Regions from separate parts of the Enterobacter sp. I4 genome, predicted to be linked through region 2. Evidence: predicted binding sites of a transcription regulator. Region 2 holds the regulator's gene; each other region holds the start of a gene.

What was found. The regulator PhoB, encoded in region 2, activates phosphate uptake and scavenging genes when phosphate is short. The targets are predictions, from matches to a motif close to CTGTCATAAAACTGNCNNAT.
Region 1: the regulator PhoB is predicted to act here: its motif matches at 1,455-1,474, upstream of kdgR (DNA-binding transcriptional regulator KdgR).
Region 3: the regulator PhoB is predicted to act here: its motif matches at 1,604-1,623, upstream of glpT (glycerol-3-phosphate transporter).

The regions. Positions count from the first base shown of each region.
Region 1 is NZ_JALBUO010000001.1:1,748,367-1,751,480, forward strand. It holds gene MOQ06_RS08310 (MFS transporter) at 28-1,401, opposite strand; gene kdgR (DNA-binding transcriptional regulator KdgR) at 1,579-2,370, shown strand; gene MOQ06_RS08320 (YobH family protein) at 2,434-2,673, opposite strand; gene mgrB (PhoP/PhoQ regulator MgrB) at 2,834-2,977, shown strand; gene MOQ06_RS08330 (YebO family protein) at 3,053-3,114, shown strand, end outside.
Region 2 is NZ_JALBUO010000002.1:168,589-171,702, reverse strand. It holds gene sbcD (exonuclease subunit SbcD) at 1-1,200, opposite strand, end outside; gene phoB (phosphate response regulator transcription factor PhoB) at 1,388-2,077, shown strand; gene phoR (phosphate regulon sensor histidine kinase PhoR) at 2,099-3,114, shown strand, end outside.
Region 3 is NZ_JALBUO010000001.1:1,325,463-1,328,576, reverse strand. It holds gene glpQ (glycerophosphodiester phosphodiesterase) at 1-132, opposite strand, end outside; gene glpT (glycerol-3-phosphate transporter) at 144-1,496, opposite strand; gene glpA (anaerobic glycerol-3-phosphate dehydrogenase subunit A) at 1,747-3,114, shown strand, end outside.

The DNA.
Region 1 (3,114 bases), on a different contig from region 2:
GGGCAGGAGACTCTCCGCCCGGTTTTTTTATGCCTGTACCCGTGGCTGGGTGACGCGAAGCCCGCTGACGATAGCCGCGAGGGTTGCCAGCGCTCCGGCGGTAAGCAGCGCAACGTGGGTCGCGTGTTGCCCGGCAAGATTGAACATCAGCGCCACCAGGGCGGCCCCGGTGCTTTGTCCCAGCAGCCGCGCCGTTCCCAGCATCCCGCTGGCGCCACCGCTGCGCTGCGGAGGAGCGGAGGTGATAATGGTGTGGTTGTTGGGTGACTGGAACAGACCAAAACCTGCACCGCACAGGATCATGCGCCAGATAATATCCAGATCGCCCGGCGACGAGGGCAGCAGCGCCAATGAGAACAGCCCTATTGCCATCACGACCAGCCCGATAGCCCCCAGCAGCCCGGCATGCACGCGCTCGATAAGGTATCCGGCCAGCGGGGCCATCACCATCGTTGCCAGAGGCCAGGGCGTGAGCAACAGGCCCGTTTCCACCTCCGAACGGCCAATTACGCTCTGCAGGAAGAACGGCAGGGCAACCAGCGCCAGCATCTGGGCGCAGAACGAGCAGATCGAGGTGCAAATCGAGAGTGAAAACAGCGGAATGCGCAGCAAGTCTACCGGTAATAACGGCACCGGCAGCGCCAGCTGGCGACGAACGAAGAAAAAGCCGACGGTGAGCATAGCCACAGCTTCTGCGGCGATTAGCGTCAGCGACTGCCCCTGCGCAAAGCCGCTCAGGGCAGTAATAAGCAGGCCAAACGTCAGCGCGTTCATCACTGCGCTGGGCAGGTCGAAACGCGGCACGGTGCTTTTCGGGCCATTCTCCGGGAGATAACGCAGCGCGAAGAAGATGGCCACAATGCCCAGCGGCACGTTGATGGCAAACAGCCACTGCCACGACGCGACGGAGAGAATCGCGGCGGCAATCGTCGGCCCGGCGGCAGACGACACCGCAACAATAAACGAGTTAATCCCCATGCCGCGCCCAAGGTGGCGATGGGGATAGATGAGCCGTATCAGGGCCGTGTTGACGCTCATCAGCGCCGCGCCGCCGAACCCCTGGGCGATACGCGCTATCGTCAGGGTATGCAGTGAATCGGACAGGGCGCAGAAGAGCGAGGTGAGCGTAAACACCACCAGCCCGCACTGGTAAACCCGGCGATAGCCAAACATATCGCCCAGGAACGAGAGTGACAGGAGTGAAATCACAATCGCTATCTGGTACGCGTTCACAATCCAGATTGAGCTTGCCGGAGACGCGTTAAGGTCGCTGGCTATTGTGGGGAGGGCAACGTTGGCAATAGCGCCGTCAAGGACGGCCATCGAAATACCGATGATAATAGTGGCAATTGCGCCGTACCGCTGGGGTAAGGGCAGGCCATCAGAAAGGTGTTTTTGCATGGAAAAAAATGGCTCAGGGTGAAATTATTTTCAGGGTAACTATTTTAGCATCGTTATTTCAGTTTTATGTCGCAGATTTGTAACGAAGTAAACCCAGATTGATTGCAGCACGCACCGCACGAATTTATAATAAAAACCGGTTCTGATTTTTATAAAACACTCTCCATGAGGTGATAAATGGCAATCGCAGATTTGGATAAGCAGCCAGATTCTGTTTCTTCCGTGCTGAAGGTGTTTGGCATCTTGCAGGCGCTCGGAGAAGAGCGTGAAATTGGTATTACAGAGTTATCGCAGCGTGTGATGATGTCGAAAAGCACCGTTTATCGCTTTTTGCAGACAATGAAATCATTGGGTTATGTCGCACAGGAAGGTGAATCAGAAAAATATTCTCTGACGCTGAAGCTGTTTGAGCTGGGCGCCCGCGCGCTGCAAAACGTGGATCTGATCCGCAGCGCGGACATTCAGATGCGCGAGCTTTCGCGCCTGACGAAAGAGACGATTCACCTCGGCGCGCTGGATGAAGACAGCATCGTTTACATCCACAAAATTGACTCCATGTACAACCTGCGCATGTACTCCCGTATCGGTCGCCGCAACCCGCTGTACAGTACCGCAATTGGTAAAGTGCTGCTGGCCTGGCGCGATCGCGAAGAGGTGAAGCAGATCCTCGACGGCGTGGAATACAAACGCAGCACTGACCGCACCATCACCAGTACCGATGAACTGCTGGCCGTGCTGGATAAGGTCCGTGAACAGGGTTACGGGGAAGATAACGAAGAGCAGGAAGAGGGGCTGCGCTGCATCGGCGTGCCGGTGTTCGACCGCTTCGGGGTTGTGATTGCGGGCCTGAGCATTTCGTTCCCTACGCTGCGATTCTCTGAAGAGCGTCTCCATGAGTATGTGGCGATTCTGCACACCGCCGCGCGCAAAATTTCAGAGCAGATGGGCTATAACGACTACCCGTTCTGATCCTTGCACCCATTAAAAACGCCGCATTACTGCGGCGTTTTTGTAAACTGCATTTAACCAGGCTTAGCCGTTATCAACCACTACAGACGTTTTACGCAGCACCGGGCAGTTGGTCAGCCCGATAATCCCGCTGTCTGAATGAATGTACTGGGCCGTGCTCACGCCCTGCGCGGTCAGATACTTGCACTGGATACCCAGGCCCGCGGCATTTTCTTTGCTCCCCATTAATACGCCATACCCACTTAACAGAAGGCCAATCCACACGATGGCCAGTACAATAACCGTACGAATAATTAAACGCATTAATGCCTCTTTTTTCTTTGTTGTCATAGGGTAAGCGTACCGGGTTTACGCAGTGAAACAAGTGCACGATTCCTAAAAGGGTCTGTTGCGGGTACAGTTAGCCCCTGTTTAAGATAGCCGTGATAACCTGGCTACATCAGGTGATAAAACGGAGTGTGGAGTGAAAAAAATACGCTGGGTAATTCTGATTATAGTGTTGGTGGCATGCGTAGTGCTGTGGACGCAGACTATCAACGTGATGTGCGATCAGGATGTACAGTTCTTTAGCGGCATTTGTTCAATTAATCAGTTTATCCCCTGGTAGATCGTCATTTTTTCGCTGGGTGATTTCCTTCCCCTGCGGCAGTGGTAAAATGGCTTTTTTTACTGAGGTGGTAAGATGGGTGAGTTACTGAATGCGGGGCTGCTGAGCATTGCATCCCTGGTGATGGCTTTGGTTGT
Region 2 (3,114 bases):
GTTTTCTTCCTCGTCATGAAGGGTGTGCAGAGTCTGTGCAAACAGCTCGTTAAGCCTGGTGCGCCTGGCGTCGTCCATCTCTTCATGCGCCAGCCGCCGCTCGAAGACCTCTTCAACCCGAAGTTCGCTAAGCGTTTCGCGCCGGGCGCTTAGCAGCGTTTTCTCGCGCTGCTCGCGGCTTCGGCGCACCAGCAGCACTTCTACGGGCAGCGCTTCCGTCAGCGCCTGGATTTTGCGCTGCATATCGTGCAGATACTCGTCGGTGGTAATCTCGATATCGAGCCAGACGGGCGGGTTATGTTCGGCGCCGCGATACTGCTCAAGCTGAGCGGTAATGGCGGCCAGATCGCCCTTCAGCACCGCCAGCGGCTGGGTGACGGGAACCTCAAGGCTCTCCACGGCGCTGAGTTTGCCCTCGGTAAAGCTCACCAGATGCACGCATTTTGCTTTGCCCGTTTCGTCGAAGCTGAGCGAAATGGGCGACCCGCAGTAGCGAATGTGCTCGCAGCCGCCGATGACCTGCGCCCGGTGAATATGCCCGAGGGCTATATAGTCGGCGGGCGGGAAGTTCTGGGCCGGGAACGCGTCCAGCGTACCGATGTAGATCTCGCGCACCGCGTCACTTTTGCTGGCACCGACGGTCGTGAGGTGTCCGGTGGCGATGACCGGAATGGCCTGTTCACCGCGCAGGGCGCAGGCCTCCGCGTGCTGGCGATGGTAATAGTCGGTGATGGCCTGCAATAGGTGCTGCTGCTTTTCACTGCCGGAAAGACCGGCCTGGCTCTGCATGATATCGCGCGGGCGTAAAAAGGGGATCGGACACAGCACCGCGCCCGGCGTGCCGTCGCGTTTTTTCAGGATCTGCGGCGCATGCCCGGCGCTGGCTACCACGGTGGTATTGAGAAACGCCAGAATATCGCGGGATTCATTCAGCGTCGCCACGGAGTCATGGTTACCGGCGACGATCACAAGGTGGCAGCCGGTTTGCTGGAGGTTAACCACGAAACGGTTGTACAGCTCGCGCGCATAGCTCGGCGGCGACCCGGTATCAAAGATGTCGCCCGCCACAATAATCGCGTCCACCTCATGGCTCCGGGCCGTCTCCAGCAGCCAGTTCAGGAACGCTTCATGTTCAGCGGCGCGGCTTTTACTGTAAAAATTTTGACCCAGGTGCCAGTCTGAGGTGTGAAGTATGCGCATAAGTGATCCGTGGCAAAAATAAGAAAGCAGGATTATAAACTTTCAGGGAACGGAAAATAACCGCTGTAATAAAACAACAGTTTGCTATTTACCGTGGTAATGTTTTTCATAAATCTGTCATAAATCTGACGCATAATGACGCCGCATTACAGACTTGTAACTTAAATACGATAAGACAGGGCAAAGTATGGCGAGACGTATTCTGGTCGTAGAAGATGAAGCTCCGATCCGTGAAATGGTGTGCTTCGTGCTTGAACAAAATGGTTTCCAGCCGGTTGAAGCGGAAGATTATGACAGCGCGGTGAACCAGCTGAATGAACCCTGGCCCGATCTCATCCTGCTGGACTGGATGTTGCCTGGCGGTTCCGGGTTGCAGTTTATCAAGCATATCAAACGCGAAGCGCTGACCCGCGATATCCCGGTGGTTATGCTGACGGCGCGCGGTGAAGAAGAGGATCGCGTGCGCGGTCTGGAAACCGGTGCGGACGATTACATTACCAAACCCTTTTCCCCGAAGGAGCTGGTCGCTCGCATTAAGGCCGTGATGCGCCGTATTTCACCGATGGCGGTGGAAGAGGTGATTGAGATGCAGGGGCTAAGCCTGGATCCTACCTCGCACCGCGTGATGACCGGCGAAAATCCCCTCGATATGGGGCCAACCGAATTTAAACTCCTGCACTTCTTTATGACACACCCGGAACGCGTTTACAGCCGCGAACAGTTGCTGAATAACGTCTGGGGAACTAACGTCTATGTCGAAGACCGAACGGTTGACGTCCATATTCGCCGCCTGCGCAAAGCACTGGAGCTGAGCGGCCACGATCGCATGGTGCAGACGGTCCGCGGCACGGGTTATCGTTTCTCGACCCGTTTCTGAACAATGACAGGAGTGTGACGCGTGCTGGAACGTCTGTCATGGAAAAGGCTCGTCTTTGAACTGATCTTATGCTGTATTCCGGCCTTCATTCTGGGGGCTATTTTTGGCTATCTGCCGTGGTTTTTACTGGTGGCCGTGACGGGACTGCTCGTCTGGCATTTCTGGAATTTACTGCGCCTCTCCTGGTGGCTGTGGGTCGACAGAAGTATGACGCCGCCGCCGGGAAGCGGAAGCTGGGAGCCGCTGCTCTACGGCCTGCACCAGATGCAGATGCGTAATAAAAAGCGCCGACGGGAGCTGGGAAGCTTGATCAAACGCTTTCGCAGCGGCGCGGAGTCGCTGCCGGACGCGGTGATCCTGACGACGGAAGAAGGGACGATCTTCTGGTGTAATGGCCTCGCACAGCAGCTGCTTGGCCTGCGCTGGCCGGATGATAACGGCCAGAACATCCTCAACCTTCTGCGCTACCCCGAGTTCACGCTGTATCTGAAAACGCGTGATTTTAGTCGTCCGCACAATCTGAAGCTCAATAACGGCCGCCATCTTGAAATTCGCGTGATGCCCTACAGCGATCGGCAGTGGCTGATGGTGGCGCGAGATGTCACCCAGATGCACCAGCTGGAAGGGGCGCGTCGCAACTTCTTTGCAAACGTCAGCCACGAGCTGCGCACGCCGCTGACGGTGTTGCAGGGCTATCTGGAGATGATGCAGGAGCAAACGCTTGAAGGTGCGCCGCGTGAGAAAGCGCTGCACACCATGCGCGAGCAGACGTACCGCATGGAAGGGCTGGTCAAACAGCTGCTGACGCTCTCGAAGATTGAGGCCGCGCCGTCGCTGGCGCTCAACGAGGTCATTGACGTGCCGATGATGCTGCGCGTAGTGGAGCGCGAGGCGCAAACCTTGAGCCATAAAAAACACACCCTGGCGTTTGAGGTTGATAACGACCTGAAGGTGCTCGGCAGTGAAGATGAACTGCGCAGCGCCATCTCGAACCTGGTGTACAACGCCGTAAACCATACCCCGGAAGGGACGCACAT
Region 3 (3,114 bases), on a different contig from region 2:
CGCCGGCAGCGTATGCTCCGGCAGATAGCCGCTGGCGCCGCGGTGGGCGATGACGATTTTATCCGCCGCCAGCGCGGAGCCGGTCATTAAACCGGCCAGCAGCAGGCCGGTTGTTAAGTAAGATAATTTCATGTCCATGCTCCTTATTGACGACGCGCCTGCACTTCGGCGTGGTGACGTTTTTCACCAATCATCACAATGATGAGCAGCAGAACCGCCAGCACGCTGCCGCCAATCATCACCATAAAGCCACCGTCCCAGCCGAAGAAGTCAACGGTATAACCGACGATAGCACTTGCCGCCACGGAACCGCCCAGGTAGCCAAACAGGCCGGTAAAGCCTGCCGCCGTTCCTGCCGCCTTCTTCGGCGCCAGCTCCAGCGCGTGCAGGCCAATCAGCATTACCGGGCCGTAAATCAGGAAGCCGATGACGATCATACAGGCCATGTCCACGCCCGGGTTGCCCGGCGGGTTGAGCCAGTAAACGACCGTCGCGATGGTCACCAGGGTCATAAAGAACACGCCCGTTGCGCCGCGGTTGCCTTTAAACACCTTGTCCGACATCCAGCCGCAAATCAGCGTCCCCGGGATCCCCGCGTATTCATACAGGAAGTAGGCCCAGGACGATTTATCCAGCGCGAAGTGCTTCACCTCTTTCAGGTAGGTTGGCGACCAGTCGAGAATGCCGTAACGCAGCAGGTAAACAAAGACGTTCGCCACCGCGATGTACCACAGCAGCCTGTTGGGCAGCACGTACTTCATGAAGATCTGCTTTGCCGTCAGCTCTTCTTCGTGCTTCTCGCTGTAATCATCCGGATAGTCGTTTTTGTACTCTTCAATCGGCGGCAGGCCGCAGGACTGCGGCGTATCGCGCATCAGCGCAAAGGCGATAAGCGCGACCAGGATTGCCCCAAAGGCTGGCATATAAAGCGCGGCGTGCCAGTCGTTGAACCAGGCCATCCCCAGCAGGAACAGCAGCGGTGGAAGCCCTCCCCCGACGTTATGCGCGCAGTTCCAGACCGATACAATGCCGCCGCGCTCCTTCTGCGACCACCAGTGCACCATGGTGCGTCCGCACGGTGGCCACCCCATCCCCTGGAACCAGCCGCAGAGGAACAGCAGCACGAACATGACGGCAATGCTGGACGTCGCCCACGGCACAAAGCCCATAAACAGCATCACCGCTGCCGCCAGGATCAGGCCGGCGGGCAGGAACACGCGCGGATTCGAGCGATCCGACACGGACCCCATAATAAATTTCGAAAAACCGTAGGCGATAGAGATCCCCGACAGCGCGAAACCCAGATCGCCGCGCGAGAAGCCCTGCTCCACCAGGTACGGCATGGCGAGCGCGAAGTTTTTACGTACCAGGTAGTACGCCGCATAGCCAAAGAAAATCCCCATGAAGATTTGCCAACGCAGACGGCGGTAGAGAGGGTCTATCTCTGCCTCTGGCAGTCGCGCCCGATGTGGCGCAGGTTTAAAGATACTGAGCATAACAGCCTCCGTGGCCTTTCAAAAAATGACCGGACATAACGCGCCCGGCTACAGAGGCGGCGATGTTAAGAAATCACGGTGATTGTTACTGTGAATCAACGCACAGATTGTTACAGAAATATGACAGAATGCGCAAAAAAGCGCATGAAATCACGTTTCACTTTCGAATTTCGCGCGTTTATGTTCGAAATCAAACAAACCACACTATCACTGTGGCTAAATGCTAAAAAACGAACATAGAGGAAAGGCAATGACAATTCACGATCCACGCTACAGCGATGTGATTATCATTGGCGGTGGCGCGACGGGTGCCGGCATCGCACGCGACTGCGCCCTGCGGGGGCTGAGCGTCACGCTTCTGGAACGCCACGATATCGCCACCGGCGCGACCGGGCGAAACCACGGCCTGCTGCACAGCGGCGCGCGCTACGCGGTTACCGATGCGGAATCCGCGCGCGAATGCATCGCTGAGAACCAGATCCTCAGGCGCATCGCCCGCCACTGCGTTGAGCCCACCGACGGGCTCTTTATTACCCTTCCCGAAGATGACCTCGCCTTTCAGCACACCTTTATTACCGCCTGCACGGCGGCGGGCATCCGCGCGGAGGCAATCGATCCTGCGCTGGCGCGCCGTCTTGAACCGTCGGTCAACCCGGCCTTACTCGGCGCGGTAAAAGTGCCTGACGGCACCGTTGACCCCTTCCGCCTGACCGCCGCGAATATGCTGGACGCGCGCGAGCACGGCGCACGTATTCTGACCGGGCATAGCGTCACCGGGCTTATTCGTGAAGGCAATACCGTGCGCGGGGTGCGCGTTTGGGATACGCAGTACAACGAACACAGCGAGCTGTATGCCGCCGTGGTGGTGAACGCGGCGGGGATCTGGGGCCAGCGCATCGCAGAATATGCCGATTTAGCCATCCGCATGTTCCCGGCAAAGGGTTCGCTGCTGATCCTCGATCACCGCATCAATAACCATGTGATCAACCGCTGCCGCAAACCGTCCGACGCCGACATCCTGGTGCCCGGCGACACCATTTCGCTCATCGGCACGACGTCTACGCACGTCGACTATAGCGACATTGACGTTAACCGCGTCACTGCTGAAGAGGTGGACATTCTGCTGCGCGAAGGGGAAAAGCTGGCCCCGGCGATGGCGCAGACCCGCATCCTGCGCGCCTATGCAGGGGTGCGCCCGCTGGTTGCCAGCGATAACGACCCGAGCGGGCGCAACGTCAGCCGCGGCATCGTGCTGCTCGATCACGCCGAGCGCGACGGCATGGACGGGTTTATCACCATCACCGGCGGTAAGCTGATGACCTACCGCCTGATGGCGCAGTGGGCCACCGACGCGGTCTGCCGCAAGCTCGGGAACACCACGCCGTGCGTCACGGCAGAACGGGCCCTGCCTGGCTCGCAGCAGTCGACAGAAAAAACGCTCCACAGCATCATTTCCCTTCCCGCGCCGCTTCGCGGTTCGGCGATTTACCGCCACGGCGACCGCACCCCGGCCTGGCTCGGTGAAGGACGGCTGAGCCGCAGCCTGGTGTGCGAATGCGAAGCCGTAACCGCAGGCGAGGTGCAGTATGCGGTGGAAAACCTGACGGTGAACAACCTG